One region of the Microbacterium sp. Y356 genome, then DNA from elsewhere that is predicted to be linked to it. Evidence: predicted binding sites of a transcription regulator. Region 1 holds the regulator's gene; the other holds the start of a gene.
The links. The regulator LexA, encoded in region 1, represses DNA repair genes until DNA is damaged. The targets are predictions, from matches to a motif close to TCGAACANNTGTTCGA.
Positions count from the first base shown of each region.

Region 2: AC1C2Q_RS14815 (HNH endonuclease signature motif containing protein) is a predicted target of LexA. The motif match lies at 2,093-2,108, and genes of this name have one in related genera.

Region 1 is NZ_JCAIUE010000002.1:351,546-360,756, forward strand. Features, by position in the region: gene ftsX (permease-like cell division protein FtsX) at 1-815, shown strand, start outside; gene smpB (SsrA-binding protein SmpB) at 873-1,349, shown strand; gene AC1C2Q_RS15375 (S9 family peptidase) at 1,352-3,211, opposite strand; gene AC1C2Q_RS15380 (methylenetetrahydrofolate reductase) at 3,410-4,357, shown strand; gene metE (5-methyltetrahydropteroyltriglutamate--homocysteine S-methyltransferase) at 4,381-6,696, shown strand; gene lexA (transcriptional repressor LexA) at 6,820-7,506, opposite strand; gene AC1C2Q_RS15395 (LysM peptidoglycan-binding domain-containing protein) at 7,770-8,144, shown strand; gene AC1C2Q_RS15400 (histidinol-phosphate transaminase) at 8,158-9,211, shown strand, end outside.
Region 2 is NZ_JCAIUE010000002.1:233,668-242,878, forward strand. Features, by position in the region: gene AC1C2Q_RS14805 (pseudouridine synthase) at 1-303, opposite strand, end outside; gene AC1C2Q_RS14810 (MarR family winged helix-turn-helix transcriptional regulator) at 309-803, opposite strand; gene AC1C2Q_RS14815 (HNH endonuclease signature motif containing protein) at 839-2,083, opposite strand; tRNA gene AC1C2Q_RS14820 (tRNA-Gln) at 2,234-2,305, shown strand; gene glmU (bifunctional UDP-N-acetylglucosamine diphosphorylase/glucosamine-1-phosphate N-acetyltransferase GlmU) at 2,307-3,740, shown strand; gene AC1C2Q_RS14830 (ribose-phosphate diphosphokinase) at 3,749-4,783, shown strand; gene AC1C2Q_RS14835 (FMN-binding protein) at 4,839-5,261, shown strand; gene AC1C2Q_RS14840 (FAD:protein FMN transferase) at 5,268-6,137, shown strand; gene AC1C2Q_RS14845 (FAD-dependent oxidoreductase) at 6,152-7,726, shown strand; gene AC1C2Q_RS14850 (sensor histidine kinase) at 7,803-9,211, opposite strand, start outside.

The DNA.
Region 1 (9,211 bases):
TCGGCGCAGCGATCCTCATGCAAGGTCAGATCAGTACGATGCGCGGGTACTGGACCGAGCGTGCGCAGGTCTCGGTCTCGATGTGCTCGCCGGTCTCGGGCGGTCAGGAGACCTGCCTGGATGGCGCCGCCACCGAAGAGCAGGTCAACCAGGTGCGTATAGAACTGGCCGGCGATGCTCTCGGGGCGCTCATCAGTAGCGTGCGCTTCGAAGACAAGGCCGAGGCGTATGCCAACCTCACTGAACTGCTCGGCGAAGAGCAGGCGAGCGTGCTCACCGAGGAGCAGATGTCGGAGAGCTTCTACATCACCCTCAAGGACCCCAGCCAATCGCAAGTGATCGTCGAGGCGTTCGCAGGAATCAACGGCGTCGAAGAGGTGCGTGACCAGCTGCAGTACCTCGATCCGCTGTTCTCGGCACTCACTGTCGCGACCTATATTGCGGTGGGCATCGCGGTGCTGATGCTGATTGCTGCCATCTTGCTCATTGCGACAACGATTCGTCTTTCTGCCTATGCTCGCCGCAAAGAGATCGGGATCATGCGGCTGGTGGGCGCATCGAACAGGTTCATCCAGACGCCGTTCATCCTGGAGGGCGTGTTCGCGGCCTTCCTTGGGTCGGCTCTTGCCAGCGCCGCAGTCATCGCCGGAATGCATTTCGGCGTGAACGGCTATCTGAAGGGTCGTGTGCCTTTCATCACGACATGGGTGTCGATGCAGGATGCCGTGCTCGTGGTGCCGGTGCTCATCGGCATCGGCGTGCTGTTGGCCGCGCTCTCGGCGGGCTTCGCGATCCGTCGTTGGCTGCGCACCTGATATAGGCTGAGGGGCTGGCCACAGAAAGAGCTGGCCACCGAAAGAAGAGGAACCATCATGCCCAGGGAACGCGGGGAGAAGGTCATCGCGACCAATCGTCGCGCACGTCACGACTACAACATCGAAAAGTCGTACGAGGCGGGAATGGTGCTCTCCGGCACCGAAGTGAAGTCGCTCCGGCAGGGTCGTGCGAACCTCTCCGACGGCTACGCCTTCATCAAAGGCCACGAGCTCTTCCTCGATTCCGTGCACATCCCGGAGTACTCGCAGGGCCACTGGACGAACCACTCCGCCAAGCGCATCCGCAAGCTGCTGATGCACCGCGACGAGATCGACAAGCTGGAACACGCGGTCTCCGCCGGCGGCTACACGCTCGTCCCCATGAAGCTGTACTTCTTGGATGGCCGCGCCAAGGTCGAGATCGCGCTGGCCAAGGGCAAGCGCGAGTTTGACAAGCGTCAGACTCTGCGCGAGCGTCAGGACACTCGCGAGGCAGAGCGCGCAATGCGGCTGCGCAACCGCACGGGCGAGTAGCCCTACAGCTTCGGGTCGAACCGGAACACCCTGCCGAGGAACGTCAGTTCACGTTCCAGGGCGTCGATGATGGTTTCTGCGCGTCGGAAGCCGTGTCCTTCTCCTGGGTACAGCACGTACTCGTGGTCGACGCCGCGTGCAGCGAGAGCATCGCGGATCGCCTCGGACTGCGACGGCGGAACGACGCGATCGTCCGCACCCTGCAACAGCAGCACCGGCACGTCGATGTCGTCGACATGAGTGAGTGGCGAGCGCTCGATGTACACCTGCTCGGCCTCGGGTAGCGGGCCCACCAGGCCGTCGAGGTAGTACTTCTCGAAGTCGTGGGTGTCCTGTGCGAGCATCCGCAGATCGGTGACGCCATAGCGGCTGATTCCGGCGGCGAACACGCCACCGCGCACGAGCGCTGAGAGCACCGTCCATCCGCCCGCCGAGCCACCGCGGATCGCGATGCGCGCAGGGTCGGCCTTGCCAGCCTCGGCAAGGCCACGCGCGGCGGCGAGCACGTCGTCGACCTCGGCGATACCCCACTGCCCGTCGAGGCGCTCGCGGTAGGCGCGGCCGTAGCCGGTGGAGCCGCCGTAGTTCACATCCAGCACGCCGATCCCTCGGCTCGTATAGTACGCGATGGCTGTGGATGCTCCGCCTGACACGTGCGCGGTGGGGCCGCCATGCACGAACACGATGTACGGCGGCAGTTCGCCAGCGGGTGCATCGGCGTTCGGGTTCGCCGGCGGATAGTCGAATGCGTGCACAGGTCCGTTGGCCCCATCGAATGTGACACGCGTGGCCGGAGGCATCCATTCTTCATCGACAGGTATGCCTCCGCGGACGCGTTCGACCGCGCCGGAATCGACATCTACGCACCACAGCCCGGCATTGACGCCCGCGCCCCCACCGGAAAGCAGCACACGGACGCCCGCGGTATCGTCGACGCTCACGTGTGCGGTAGCCGGCACATCGAGGCGCTTCTCCGATCCATCGGGCTCGATCAGGACGATCTCATCTGAGCCGTTGGTGCGCACGGCGACGATACGGCCGTCCGATAGCGGTTGGTACCAGCGATTGCCCAGCACCCACAAGCCGTACCCTGTGTCGGCATCGGCTGGCGCGATGGAGTCTGGGCCGGAGGTGCGCTCCAGGCCGTCGAGGGTGATCCGCTGCAACTGCCAGCGTCCGGTGGGATCATCGGCGTAGGTGAGTTCGGTGTCACTGATCCATTCGGGTTGCAGTGCGGCGCGTGTGGGGGTGCTGGCAAACGTGTCGCCCCCGAGCTGGGCGACGTGCAGCTGGGCCAGCTGCCATGGCATGTGGTGGTCGCTCCACTGCACCCATGCGATGCGCGTGCCGTCGGGGGAGAGGGCAGGATGTGCGACGAACCCGGAGGTCGCAATGATCTGCTGAACGTCGCTGCCGTCGGTCGGGATCTCGACGATCGCGCGGCGGTGCCGATCGTCGGTGAGGTCCTCGCGTACCGCGAAGAGGCGACCGTGCTGCAGTCGTAGGCCGCCGTGGTTCGGGCCAATGCCGTTCGGCCCAACGGGCGTGAGTGGCTGCGGCGAGCCGCCCCGGAGCATCCGGTACACCCTCTGGTCGTTCGCATCGACGAAGAACAACGTGCCGTCGGTATCCGCGGTCCATGCGCCGCCACCGTACTCGTGCACCCGCGAACGAGCGTTCCATGGCTCAGGCAGCAGCACATTGCCGTTCGAGCTGCGCACTGTGACACGCGCACCTTCGGCCGGCACCGACTCGCCCCACCAGATCTCATCGCCGACGAACCGCGCACCGTCTATACGGGGCGCGGATGAGGCGATATCGACTGCGCGAAATGGAGAAGGCCAGGTACCGTACGGCTGCATGCTTCGACCCTATGCGGTGACGTTCTGACACACGGCGTCACACACTGTGCGCGAGGTGGCATGAGTGCCATAAGTTTCTGGAAACGGCCGGTTTATCCGGACGTGGAGCGACAGCCGAGCCCGGCACCCGCCCGCGAACGATCCAGTGTCTGGGGTCGTCCGCGGCTGCCCTGCCCACTCTGTCACCCCAGGAGAATGATGTCTTCCGAGTCTTTGACGCTCGGGACCCCACGTGTCCCTTTCTCCTTCGAGCTCTACCCGCCGCGTTCGGCTTCGAGCGACGAGGCGCTGCGCGAGACGGTCCGTCAGCTAGCGGCGGCGGGGCCTGAATTCATCTCCGTCACGTACGGCGCCGGCGGCTCCACTGGTGGACGCTCACTCGACGTGCTGCGCTTCATCCGCGAGAACACCGACGTCGAGCCGCTCGCGCACCTGACATGCGTCGGCAATACCTATGCGGGTGCGGCTGCGCTCATTCGTGAATTCCTGGATGCTGGCATCCTCAGCTTCCTCGCCCTTCGCGGTGACCCACCCACCGGTCAGGTCGAAACCTTCCTCGGCGATCTGGAAAGTTCCGCGCAGCTCGTGCAGCTGATCGGCCGTGTGCAGGCCGAGCGTGCTCCGTACGAGGAGACGCCGATTCCTGGTTTTCCAGGGGCCGCTCGCGTCACCCGGGGGCGCGATGTCAACATCGCGGTGGCTGCCTTTCCCAAGGGGCATCCGCGCTCTGCCCACCGCACGCAGGACGTCGAGGCGTTGCTTGCCAAGCAGGCCGCCGGGGCGACTTTCGCGATCACACAGCTGTTCTTCCACGCCGACGACTACCTCGCGTTTGTCGAGCGTGCGCGGGCCGCTGGAGTCACGATCCCGATCCTTCCCGGCATCATGCCGATCACCTCGCCCGCCCGTCTGGGCCGTGTGCTCGAGCTCACCGGCGAAGACCTGCCCAGCGAACTTTCGATCGCGCTGGAGGTCGAGCCGACGGCCGAAGGTCGTCGCGAAATCGGCACCCAGTGGGCATCACGTCTGACCCGCGAGGTGGTGGCCGGCGGCGCACCAGGAGTGCATTTGTACGCGTTCAACCAACACGAAACCGTTCTCACCGTTCTCGCCGAGGCAGGCGTTCTTCCTGCCCTGCGTCACTAGATCCCTCCCCGAAAGGAAACATCATGACCGCATTCCCCCAGGGGACTATCCTCGGCTACCCGCGCATCGGCCGCCGCCGCGAGCTGAAGAAGGCCGTCGAGGCGTTCTGGGCCGGCCGCTCAGACCTCGCAGCGCTGGAGCAGACTGCTGCCGAACTGCGTGCAGCGAGCCGTGAGCGCCTCGCATCCCTCGGCCTCGGCCGCACCGATTCGGCGATCCCGGAGTCGTTCTCGTACTACGACCAGGTGCACGATGCCGCCGTCACTGTCGGCGCAATCCCCACCCGCTTCGACAACCTTCGCGAGGCGGACGGCTCGATCGGGCTACCGGCGTACTTCACCATCGCGCGCGGCGAGGGCGAGCGCGCCGCACTCGAGATGACCAAGTGGTTCGACTCGAACTACCACTACCTCGTTCCCGAGATCGGCCCTGAGACGACGTTCTCGCTGTCCAGCGACCGCGTCGTGCGTCAGGTCGAAGAGGCTGTCGCCGCCGGGTTCGTCACGCGCCCCGTCGTCGTCGGCCCTGTCACCCTGCTGGCGCTGGCGAAGGCATCGGATGCCGCGCCCGAGGGCTTCGACCCGCTGTCGCGTCTCGATGACCTTGTCCCCGTCTACGTCGAGCTGCTTGCTCGTCTGAAGGCCGCTGGCGCAGAGTGGGTGCAGCTGGATGAGCCGGCGCTCGTCAGCGAGTCACTTCCCGCGTCCGCTGAGCAGTTGGCGGATGCCGCGGCACGCGCGCTGGCAATCATCGGTGGTGCGACTGAGCGTCCGTCAATCCTCGTTGCGGCTCCGTACGCGTCGTTGGACGCCACGTTCGCCGTGCTGGCCGCGGCTCCCATCGAGGCCATCGCGGTCGACCTCGTGCGCGGCAGCGTCCCGACGGCGGTCGAGGGGCTTTCCGACAAGGTGCTCGTCGGCGGAGTGATCGACGGTCACAACATTTGGCGCGGCGACCTCGCCGCCGCGTTCGAAACGCTGGAGGCGCTGGGGTCGCTCGGTGCGGCTCAGGTCGCGGCATCCACCTCTACCTCGCTGCTGCACGTCCCACACGACGTGACCGACGAGTCGCAGCTCGACGAGCGCCTCGCCAGCTGGCTCGCATTCGCCGACCAGAAGGTCGAGCAGGTCGTCGCCCTTGCTCGTGGCCTCGGCTCGGGCCGTAAGGCGATCCAGGCAGAGCTGGATGCGGCATCCGCGGCACTCGCCGACCGCAGCAACGCACCAGGTGTGCGTGATGGTTCTGTGCGCTCGCGTGCACTTGCCGACGGCGATTTTTCGCGCGTCTCGTATGCCGAGCGTGAAGCGGCTCAGGAAACGGCACTCGGACTGCCAGTGCTGCCGCTCACCACGATCGGCTCATTCCCGCAGACCGGCGACATCCGCCGTGCCCGCGCTCAGTACATTCGTGGCGAGCTGTCGCAGGATGACTACGACGAGTTCCTTCGCCGCGAGGTGGACACCGTCATCGAACTGCAAGAAGATCTGGGTCTTGATGTGCTCGTGCACGGCGAACCAGAGCGCAACGACATGGTGCAGTACTTCGCCGAGAACCTCGACGGTTTCTCGGTGACGGAGAACGGCTGGGTGCAGTCATACGGCTCGCGCGCCACGCGCCCGTCGATCCTGTGGGGCGATGTCTCACGTCCTGCTCCGATCACGGTCGGATGGTCGACCTACGCGCAGTCCAAGACCGCCAAGCACATGAAGGGCATGCTCACTGGGCCCGTGACGATCCTCGCGTGGTCGTTCGTGCGTGATGACCAGCCGCTGGGAGAGACGGCGAACCAGGTCGCCCTCGCGTTGCGCGATGAGATCACGGATCTCGAGGCTGCCGGCATCGCCATCATCCAGGTCGACGAGCCCGCGCTGCGCGAGTTGCTGCCGCTGAAGAAGGCCGACCAGCCTGCGTACCTGGAGTGGTCGGTGGGTTCCTTCCGCTTGTCCACGGGTGGAGCGGCAGCCGCAACGCAGGTGCACACCCACCTGTGTTACTCGGAATTCGGCGTCGTCATCGACGCGATCCGTGCACTGGATGCCGACGTGACCTCGATCGAGGCAGCGCGTAGCCGCATGGACGTCGTAACGGACATCGCAGAGGTCGGCTTCGACCACGGCATCGGACCTGGCGTCTACGACATTCACTCGCCGCGCGTTCCCACGGTCGAGGAGATCGAGTCGCTTCTGCGTCGTGCAGTCGATGAGATCCCGACGCGTCAGCTCTGGGTGAACCCGGACTGCGGACTGAAGACCCGCGGCTACGACGAGACCACAGAGTCGCTGCGCAACATCGTCGAAGCCACCCGTCGCGTGCGCGAAGACATCTCAGTCACGGTCTGACCCTCTGGCGGCGCTGGGCGCTGCGCGCTGGGCGCCGCCGAGAACGCACAAACCGTCCTTCCCGAAGCATGGGAAGGACGGTTTCTGTGTTCTCGATGTGCGTACGTATGTATGGGTGTTCGGTCAGACAGCCCGCAGCACAGCAACGACCTTGCCGAGCACCGTGGCGTCATCGCCGAGGATGGGCTCGAAGGCGGAGTTGCGAGGCAGCAGCCAGGTGTGGCCATCGCGCTGGCGGAACGTCTTCACCGTGGCTTCGCCATCAAGCATCGCCGCTACGATCTCACCGTTTTCTGCGGTGTTCTGCGTACGGATAACGACCCAGTCGCCGTCGCAGATCGCCGCGTCGATCATCGACTCGCCAGTGACCTTGAGCATGAACAGATCGCCCTTGCCGACGAGTTGACGGGGGAGAGGGAAGATCTCTTCGACCTGCTGCTCCGCCGTGATCGGGACGCCGGCTGCGATCTGACCGACCAACGGCACCATGGCTGCGTCGCCCACGGGAGTGCTGGAATCGGCAGGGTTCTCACCGCTGGAGCCCGGCAGATCGATCAGCACCTCCATTGCACGTGTCTTGCCAGGATCGCGTCGTAGATAACCGCTGAGCTCGAGCTGACCCAGCTGATGCGTCACGCTCGATAGCGACTTGAGGTTCACGGCATCGCCGATCTCGCGCATGCTCGGCGGGTAGCCGTGCGTGGCGATGGAAGTCTGAATGACCTCGAGAATCGCCATCTGCTTCGGGCTGAGGCTTTTACGCCGGCGAGTGCGCGGAGCCTCTGGGTCGGGTGCGGAGATGTCGCTCATGGGTGCTCCTTTGTACGCGATTCCGGTGCGGCTCTTCGAATGTCTGAGGTCCGTGATGAGGTGTGTCTATCGAAACCGTATCCGAGAAACACCTTGATTAGGAAGATCTGTTCGAGCGTGTCGGTGATTTCAGCGGTTCGGTTTCGAATAATTCTTGACAGATGTTCGAATTCGAAGATACATTCGGTACGTAGCTTCGCATTCACTGCTCCCGGCCGAGTGATGAATGCGAACGCTACGCCAAAGACGCAGAGGAGAATCCCATGAGCACCATCAGTATCACCGCAGGCGCCGCTGTTTCGACTGGCACCACGCGGCCTCGAATGACGCGGCTGCGAATGACAACTCGTGGGCGTCGCGTGTTGCTTGCCGTTGCGGCACTCCCGCTGGCTGCGGGTATCGGCTTCGCAGCGATCAGCGGCGGCTCGGCCATCGCATCGGGCGAATCGGCGAGCACGGTAACCTTCGACACTGTGACGGTCCTGCCTGGTGACACGCTGTGGTCGATCGCAGAGTCGCTCGCACCGTCGACTGACCCGCGCACCGTGATTGGTGATATCGAACGGCTCAATGTCCTCAGCAACGGTTCGCTCCAGGTCGGCCAGCAGTTGGCCATTCCTGCGCAGTACAGCAACTGATCTCACCGTTAACATGGGGAGGGTGACTTCTTCACTTGGCGACTTACCCCTCCGCGACGATCTTCGTGGGCTTACCCCCTATGGTGCTCCGCAGGTTCCACTTCCTGTCGCGCTGAACGTGAATGAGAACACTCATCCCGTTCCGGACGAGGTGGCCAGCGACATCCTCGATGACATCGCCGTCGCACTGCGCGATGTGAACCGATACCCCGACCGTGAGTTCACTGCCCTCCGCGAAGGCTTCGCCCGCTATCTCGGGCACGGTCTCGACGCATCGCAGATCTGGGCGGGCAACGGATCCAACGAGGTGCTGCAGCACATCCTGCAGGCATTCGCAGGCCCGGCGCGCACCGCCTACGGGTTTGCTCCCACCTACTCGATGTACCCGCTTCTTGCGCAGGGCACGGGCGCACGGTGGCAGGTCGGCGCTCGTCAGCCGGACTACACGATCACTGCCGATGACGCTGCTGCCCAGGTCAGAGAGGCAGCCCCCGATGTCGTCATGCTGTGTAGGCCGAACAACCCGACGGGCACGCCGCTCGGCATCGATGTCATCGAGGCCGTCTACGAAGCTGCACCGGGTGTCGTGGTTGTCGATGAGGCCTACTGGGAGTTCGCACCACGAGACGCCGTCTCTGCTTTGACTCTCCTCGAGGGGCGTCCGCGTCTCGCGGTGTCGCGCACGATGAGTAAAGCGTTCGCGTTCGCGGGTGCCAGAGTTGGCTACCTCGCAGCAGACCCAGCGTTTATCGATGCGCTGCGGCTGGTGCGTCTGCCGTATCACCTGAGTGCGCTCACGCAGGCTGCGGCCGTCGCGGCTCTCCGCAACTCGTCCACGATGCTGGCGATGGTCGACGACATCGTCGAGCAGCGCGATCGCATCACAGCGACGCTGGAAGCGCTCGGTTACCTGCCACACGAATCGTGGTCGAACTTCGTTCTGTTCGGGGGAGTGGCTGATCCGCAGGCCACCTTCCAGGCTCTGTATGATCGCGGGGTTCTGGTGCGCGATGTCGGAATCCCGAACCACCTGCGGGTCACGGCCGGTACTGAGTCCGAGACCACGG
Region 2 (9,211 bases), 120 kb from region 1:
GTCGATCACGACGAGATCGTCGTCCTGATACAGAATCTCGGCGTGGAACGGGATCTCGGTCTCCGCCGGCGGCTCACGGTAGTACCAGACGAACTCCTCGGCATCCAGGGGAGTGTGACGGGTCAAGGCTGAGCCGTCAGCGGCGACAATCTCACCGCGATCGAAGCGTTCGCGTAACCATTCCGGATCGAGATGGAAGAAGCGTTCGACCATGTACGCGCTCGCTGTCGGCCAGGGGCCTGTGCGTGGCAGATGCAGGCGCGTGGCGCCGACGCCATCGCGGACGGGGAGCGGGGAGGACATCGCCATCAGGAGTCGTAGCTCAGGCTGAGCTTGCGCAGCAGGGATGCCATCCGGTCACGGTCGCCCCTGGTCAGCACTCGCAATAATTCGGCTTCGACGTCGACGAGGCGGGTTATCGCGGCATCAACCCTGATGAGGCCATCGTCGGTGAGCGTGACCAGGACGCTGCGGCCATCTCCTGGATCGGCCTCTCGGCGCACGAAGCGGCGCCCCACCAACCGGTCGATCCGGTTCGTCATGGTGCCGCTGGAGACGAGGGTCTGCTGCAGCAGCTGCTTGGGAGAGAGCTGGAACGGTGTTCCCGCCCGGCGAAGCGCGGAAAGAACATCCCACTCCCAGGTCTCGATGTCACTACGACGGAACACATCGCGGCGTGCGCGGTCGAGGTGCTTGGAGAGGCGATCCATCCGGGAGAGCACCTCGAGAGGCGAGAAATCGAGGTCGGGGCGCTGGGTGTTCCACGCGCCGACGATCCGGTCGACTTCATCTGCCTCGCTCATCTGTCCATTATCGTCTCAGACGAACAGTTGTCTTCTCAGGCGAACATCACTCGTCGCGTCGGCTCATCGATGTACTCGCGTCCGAGCGGACTCGTCCACACCAGAGTTCCTTCTGGTTCCTGCCGAACGGTCCATCGATGACGGACATCGACATCAGGGTGCTTCAGGGGGTGATGACTCGTGCAGAATTCCGCGAGATTGTTGAGTGATGTTGGCCCACCCAATGCGCGATCAAAATTGTGATCGATCTGGCAACGGACCGCCTTGACTCGGCATCCGGGGAATCGGCAGTGCTGATCTCGAGCCCGTAGATAGCGCTTCATCCTGTTCGACGGCACGTAAGTGTCGACGTTCGTGACCATTCCGCTCGGGTCGAGGAATAGACGAGAGAAACTCGGCGCATACCCGGCCAGCGTACGAGCGATGTCTGGATGGATCGGTCCGACTCCGTCGAGCTCAGCCATCAGATCATCGCGGCCCAGGAGCGTGTTCGCGGCGATCGTCACCTGGACAGAGGGGCGCAACGCCTCCATATCGGACCCTGTGAGGCATGACGGCATGGCTGTGAGCAGCAGGTCGCAAAAGATATCGGCTCGACGCTGATCCATCGTTCGATCGTCGTCCAGGGTCTTGGCCATGGCGGTCAGGCGGTCGATGATGGCGAACGCGATAATCTCAGGAATCACCGAGAGGAACTGTGCCATCGCATCGGAAGTGGACCGGGCCGAAACCTTGCGTTCTTCTCTTGCCTCACGGTGAGCCTGCTCGAGGCTCACGGGGCGGAGCGCCGCCGTCACGGCGCGGGCATGGACGCGTGTGCGTGCAGCCGTCGTCGTGCATGCGTACGGTACGACGTCGCGTTCGTACGCGGCGCGCAGGGTCGCGCCGTTATCTGCACCGTCGTGCGCTCCTTCTGGCGCAGCATCCAGAATCACTTCCGCATGCCGCCGGCTGATGCGGCCGTCGCGAAGAGCCTGGAGGGTTGCAGGGAAATCTGCTGCTAGCGCGACCCCGTAGCTGAACTGAATGTCCATTGTGTTCGGGGAGACGTGTCCTGCGGCCGCGAACTCGGCGACCATGGAGCGCTGCGCCATCGAACTGTAGACGATCGTGGGATCGGTCTCGTATGCGAGCAACTCGGCGCGTTCTGCGAGTGCCATGGCCCGCAGCGCTTCCAACGACGCGATCTGGGAACCCAGATCGACCCATTCATCAAGCAGATCAGCGCGACGGTCGGTGGCGACCGAAGGATCCGTTCGAAGCTGCTCTGCGATGGGCATACTCCATTATCGAAGATAAATACGAGTAAGTCAAGATGATGAGGCGCGAATACTCGTATATATCTCTGGTGCGTAGCGATACAGGATTTCATTGGTCAGGGAGTGCCCCCTCGGGCATGGCAGAATTGTCTCGCGGCCTCATCGCCGCGGTCCGCCGTAGTGTAATGGCAGCACGACAGCCTTTGGAGCTGTTAAGTCTAGGTTCGAATCCTGGCGGCGGAGCATGACGGAGAACAAGCTCGCGATCATCGTGCTCGCCGCAGGGCAGGGCACCCGCATGAAGTCTCGATTGCCGAAAGTGCTCCATTCGATCAGCGGACGTTCGCTCGTCGGACATGTGCTGACCACTGCATCCCGTCTCGGCGCGGAGCGCATCGAGGTCGTGGTCCGTCACGAGCGCGACCGCGTCGTCGCGGTGCTCGCCGAGCAGTACCCGGACGCCATCGTCGTCGACCAGGACGAGATTCCAGGCACCGGGCGCGCGGTGCAGATCGCTGTCGACGCGCTGCCGGAAGACTTCGTGGGTGACGTTCTCGTGCTCTCCGGCGACGTGCCACTGCTGGAGGCCGAGACCCTCCAGGCACTTGTTGACGCGCACCGAGGAGCCTCCGCTGCGGCCACTGTGCTCAGCGCGCTGCTGGACGACCCGACCGGCTACGGCCGCATCATCCGCGACGCCACCGGCACCGTGGCGCGCATCGTGGAGCAGAAGGATGCCACGGCAGAAGAGGCGGCGGTCGCCGAAATCAACTCCGGCGTCTATGTGTTCCGTGCCTCCGCGCTGCGCACGTTCCTGACGAAGGTCGACCAGAACAACGCGCAGGGTGAGATGTACCTCACCGATGTGATCGGGCTACTGCGTGATGCGCAGGAGATCGTCGCAGCCGAGATCGCCGTGGATACCGCCGCGACCTTCGGCATCAATGACCGGGTTCAACTTGCTGAGGCCGGCCGCGTGCTCAACGACCGCATCGTGCGCCGCTGGCAGCGCGAGGGTGTCACGATCATCGACCCCGCGACCACCTGGATCGATGACGACGCGAAGCTCGCTGCGGACGTCACGATCCTGCCGAACACGATCATCTCCGGTGCGACCGTCATCGAATCCGGTGCCGTGATCGGACCAGACACGTCGCTGGTCGACACCGAGGTCGGTGAGGACGCCGTCATCCGCCGGGCCGATGTCACGCTCGCCGTCATCGGCGCCGGCGCCAACGTCGGACCGTTCGCCTACGTTCGCCCAGGCACGGTGCTTGGCGCGAACGGCAAGATCGGCACCTTCGTCGAGACGAAGAACTCGCAGATCGGTGAGGGCAGCAAGGTTCCGCATCTCTCGTACGTCGGTGACACCACGATCGGTGAACGAGTCAACCTCGGCGCCGGAGCGATCACCGCGAACTACGACGACATCGTCAAGCACCGCACCGAGATCGGTGACGAGGTGCACACGGGCTCGCATAACGTCTTCGTCGCGCCGGTTAGGATTGGTGCTGGTGCGAAGACCGGAGCGGGAGCAATCGTCCGCAAGGACGTCCCCGCTGGTGCCCTAGCCTTGAGTGTCGCCCCTCAGCGCAATGTCGAGGGGTGGGTCGAGAAGAATCGTGCCGGGACGGGCGCCGCAGAAGTGGCATCCCGAGCGAATAAAACCGCAGAGTAAGGCTGGTCATGGGGCACAAGAAGAAGACCGTTGAACTGGATCGGGACAACGGTGTGGCCCCCGGGCTCATCGCGAAGACCAAGAAGCGGCTCGTCGTCGCAGGCGGTCGTTCGCACCCAGAGTTGACTGCGGCGGTCGCCGAAGGACTCGGCATCCAGCCGGTACCCGTCGAACACCGCACGTTCGCCTCAGGTGAGATTTACGCCCGCTTCGAGGTCTCGATCCGCGGATGCGACCTGTTCCTCATTCAGACCTTCGGTACGCCGGTCAATGAGTGGCTCATGGAGACGCTCATCATGATCGATGCCGCGAAGCGTGCTTCTGCCAAGCGCATCACCGTCGTCGCCCCGTACTACCCGTACTCCCGTCAGGACAAGAAGGGTCGCGGTCGCGAGCCGATCAGTGCCCGCCTCGTCGCAGACCTGCTCAAGACTGCCGGTGCCGACCGTGTGATGAGCGTCGACCTGCACGCCGCGCAGATTCAGGGCTTCTTCGACGGCCCCGTCGACCACCTGTTCGCCAAGCCTGTGCTGCTGGAGCACTTCAAAGCGAACCTCACTCCCGAAGACCGTGAAACCCTCACGATCGTCTCGCCCGATATGGGCCGGGTCCGGGTGGCTGACACCTGGTCAGATAGCCTGGGCGCCCCGCTGGCGATCATCCACAAGCGCCGCGACCCGAAGGTCGCCAACCAGGTCTCGGTGCACGAGATCGTCGGCGCCGTCGAAGGCCGCACCTGCCTTCTCGTCGACGACATGATCGACACCGGTGGCACCATCGTCAAGGCCGCACAGGCGCTGAAGTCTGCAGGCGCGCGCCGCGTCATCGTCGCAGCCACGCACGCGATCTTCAGCGACCCGGCGAGTGAGCGTCTTCAGGATGCTTCGATTGACGAGGTCGTCGTCACCGACACCATCCCGCTAAGCGAGTCGCGTCGCTGGGATGGGCTCATTGTGCTGCCGATCGCCCCGCTGCTGGCCCGCGCCGTCCACGAGGTGTTTGAGGACGGTTCTGTCACCAGCATGTTCGGCGGCGACGCGTAACCGACGCTTCGATCGGCACAGCCTGCGCATAGCGGGCCGTTCTAATCTCGAACCCATGATCAGCTCGACTGTCCCGTCATCCGTTCGCAAGAGCGCAGCCGTCGCAGGCGTCGCAGGACTTCTGGTTCTGGCCGGATGCTCCGGTGCAGCTGACGCAGAGGCAGGCCCACCGGCCGGCGACGAATACGTCGACGGCACCTACACGGCCGAGGGTTCGTACCAGACGCCAGAGACGGTGGAGCAGATCTCGGTGACGCTCAGCCTTGAAGGCGGCGTCGTCACCGATGTCGAGGTGGCCGGTGAACCGCAGGCGCGGGAGACCGAGCAGTATCAGGGCCAATTCATCGGCGGGATCGCCGAAGAAGTGGTCGGCGTCTCAATCGACGAGCTGAACGTGAGTCGCGTCGCCGGTTCGTCGCTGACCAGCGGCGGATTCAACTCTGCAGTGGCCGACATCAAAGAGCAGGCCGCGGCCTAGTCCACGATGTCCGTCTGGCGCTTCGACGCGATCGGCACCCGGTGGGAGATCGAGACCGAAAGCCCGCTGAAGAAGGCGCAGCGCGCGGCGATCGATTCCCTCATCGAAGACTTCGACCTGACCTGGTCCCGCTTTCGTGATGATTCGCTGGTGACACACCTTTCGCTGGCTGGTGGTACGGCTGCGATACCGGCGGATGCCGCGGCAATGCTCGACACGTATCGCGAACTGTCCGCAGCAACCGAGGGAGCCGTGAACCCGTTGGTGGGGGAGAGTCTCAACGCGCTCGGCTACGACGCTGCATACTCCCTCGCTGCCGTGGAGCCGCAGGCGGCGCCGTCCGATTGGGCCAGCATCCTCACCTGGTCGGAATTGCAGCTGTCGCTGGCATCCGCTGGGGTGATCGATGTCGGCGCGCTCGGCAAGGGACGACTCGTCGATCTCGTGGTCGACGCTCTCTCCGACGTCGACGGCGACCTCATCGTCGATGCGGGTGGCGATCTCGCCGTGCGGGGCTCCGAGGTGCGTATCGGTCTGGAGCACCCGTTTGATGCATCCAAGGCGATCGGCATCGCGACGATCCGTGATCAGGCGCTGTGCGCATCCGCCATCAATCGGCGCGCGTGGGGCGACGGTCTGCACCACGTGCTGGATGCTCGCACCGGCAGGCCGGTGCGCACGTGGGCAGCGACGTGGGCGATCGCCCCCGACGCGATGCGGGCGGATGCCGCGGCCACCGCACTGTTCTTCGATGGAGGTGCGGAGCTCGCTGACCGCTGGGATGTGCGGTGGGTGCGAATGAGCACCGACGGACGCTCACAGCGCTCCACGGATGCCCCGGTTGAGCTGTTCACGACCTCAGCGGGCCACGGATAGGGAAGAGTTGTTCTGTGACATCTTCATTCATCGCCATCCGTCAACGAGTGCTCGCCGTTCTCGGTGCCGTGTCCATGTACCGGCTGGTGTTCTTCGCACTGGCGACGCTCGCGCTCATCGCGCTGGTGTTGTCGGCGTTCGGCGTGATTGTGTCGCCGACACCGCTGGAGCTCGTCGTCTCGTTCTTCGTGCTCGCCGTGGTGATCTCTGCCGTCGATGCGGGAGCGCAGCGACTTCTGCATCTGCCATGGCGGGTGGAGTCTTCGCTGGTAACCGCGCTGATTCTGCTGTTCGTCATGAGGCCAGGGGTCGAGCCCGCGAGCATCCTCGGTCTCGCCCTGGCAGGTGCCCTCGCGAGCCTGTCGAAGTACGTCATCGCCTGGCGGGGTAGGCACATCCTGAACCCCGCGGCGTTCGGTGCAGCCGTTGTCACGATTGTCGGCTCTTTCGGTGCATTTGAATGGCTCGGCACTTCGGCCTCCTGGTGGGTCGGAAACCCAGCTCTCGCGATCCCGGTCGCAGTCTTCGGGCTGGTCGTGCTGTGGCGCACTGAGAAGGTGCGTGTGGTACTGGTCTTCTTGCTGATCGCCGTCGGCACTGCGGTCGTGCGCCAAGCGGTGCAGGCGCAGCAGTTTGACATCGACTTCGACCTTGTATCCGCGCTTCAGTTCGCTCTGTTGCAGTCGCCATACCTGTTCCTCGGCGTGTTCATGGTCTCAGAGCCTCTGACGAGCCCGCCCCGGCGCTGGCAGCAGTTCTCGGTCGCGGCGCTGGTTGGTGTGCTCGCCGGCTGGCCGATCCTCGTCGGCGGACTTTTCACGCTGGGCCAGGAACGGGCGTTGCTGATCGGGAACCTGCTCGCAGTGGCCTTCGCGCTGCGTGGATCTGTGCGGCTCACTCTTCAGAAGCGCGAGTTCATCACCCCGACGGCGCAGGAATTGACCTTCCGGGCCAAGGGGAAGCTGAAGTTCGTGCCGGGGCAGTACCTCGAGCTCGATGTGCCGCACCACCGCCCGGATGCTCGCGGCACCCGCCGTGAGTTCAGCATCGTCTCGGCGCCGGCAGACCTCCCGACACTACGGATCGCGTACAAGAATGGCGATCAGAAGCATCCGTCTTCGTATAAGCGAGCATTGGCGAGCGCCGAGCCGGGTGCCACCCTCGCCGTCACCGGCACCTGGGGCGATTTCGTGCTGCCGCACGGTGATGTGCCGTTGCTTATGGTCGCCGCAGGCATCGGCGTCACACCATTCGTCTCGCAGCTGCGGCAGATGCAGGCCGATGGCGTGCACCGCGATGTCGTGCTGGTCTATGTCGCCGCCGAGGCCGCAGAGCTCGCGTTCCGCGCCGAACTCGAGGCGACCGGCGTGCGCACGATCGTGTTCACACGGGATGCCCCAGAGCGTCTGCCCGAGCACTGGACGTGGGCGCAAGGGGTGCGTCTGGATGCAGAGGGTCTGGAACGAGTGGTTCCCGACATCTCGACGAGGCACACGTTCATCTCAGGTCCGCCGAGGTTGCTCGCGGATCTCGCCCCTGCTCTGCAGAAGGCGCGCACCCTGACGACGGACGCCTTCGCCGGCTACTGAGGGGAGCCTTCGCACGTCGGCCCCTGCCTCCCGCGGTGAGGGGACTGGGGCCGCACCGAGACCCAGGCCAGCCGGGCTACGCCGACGCGGAGGGCACCGGCGTCAGCGGGAACCGGACGGTGAAGGCGGTGTCTCCGGGCTTGGACTCCACCGTGATCTCTCCGTGGTGGCCCTCGACGATGGCCTTGACGATCGCGAGTCCGAGGCCGGTGCCACCGGTTTGGCGGGCGCGTGAGCTGTCTCCCCTGGCGAAACGAGCGAACAGCTCATCACGTACCTGAGGATCGATGCCCGGGCCATCATCGTGCACGCGAATCACGGCTTCGTCGTTCTCTCGCGCCACGCTCAGGGTGATCTCGGTGCCGGCAGGTGTGTGGGTGCGGGCGTTGGCGAGCAGGTTCGCGACGACCTGATGCAGTCGCCCTGCATCGCCGAGCATGGTCACCGGCTCCTCTGGAACATCGATGCTCCAGTGATGATCCGGAGCAGTGGGGCGTGCATCGGCCAGACCCTCCAGGGCAAGCTGGGTGAGATCGACTGTGCCGTGCACGAGTTCCTGACCCTCATCTAGGCGAGCCAGCAGCAGCAGGTCCTCAACGAGTCGGGTCATCCGCAGCGACTGTGCCTGAATGCGCTCCAGTGCCATCTGGGCAGTTTCTGGCAACGCGCGATCCCGCAGCGAGAGCTCGGAATACCCGCGGATGGATGCCAGAGGGGTACGCAGTTCATGGCTCGCGTCCGCGACGAATCGACGCATCCGCTCTTCGTTGTTCTGGCGTGACGCCAGGGAGTCGTTGACGTGATCGAGCAGCGTGTTGAGCGACGCGCCCACGAGTCCGATCTCCGTGCGCGGATCTGCCTCAGTTTCGGGCACGCGCTCGGTGATGGTGACCTCGCCGCGATCGAGCGGCTGATTCGCCACGCGGGTCGCCGTTGCGGCCACCGCGCGCAACGGGCGCAGGCTCATGCGAATCGTGACGGTCGTCGTGATGGCGAGCAGGATCAGGCCACCCAGGGTCGCCAGCGTGATGACCGTCAGTAGCTGCGCCAACGTGCTCTGGATATTGTCACGAGGAAGACCAGTGACGACGTTGATCGTGGGGAAGAGCTTCGTGACTTGCGTCTGCGTCACGAAGAGCTGATAGGACTCGCCACCGGGGAGCGTAATCGTGCCGGTGCCGCGTCCGGCCAGTGCCTTGTCGATGGCACCGAGTTGGGAGTTCGTCAGATCAGTGAGGGCGCCTGAACCGTCGACCACGACGCCGCTGGCGCCGCCGTCCGGCATCCAGAAGGCCAGCAGCATCCCGGTCGCAGGCGGAGCGACGTTCTCCATTGTTGAACGCGCCGTGAGCGAAGTATTCGTGACCGTGGCATAGCCAGCGGTCTGTGTGACGAGACTCGTCGTACGACCGGAGAGCGAGCGCACCTGCTCCGTGAGCTGACCCTCCAACGCCTGGCCGAGCGTCGCGCTCGTGATGACCGCGA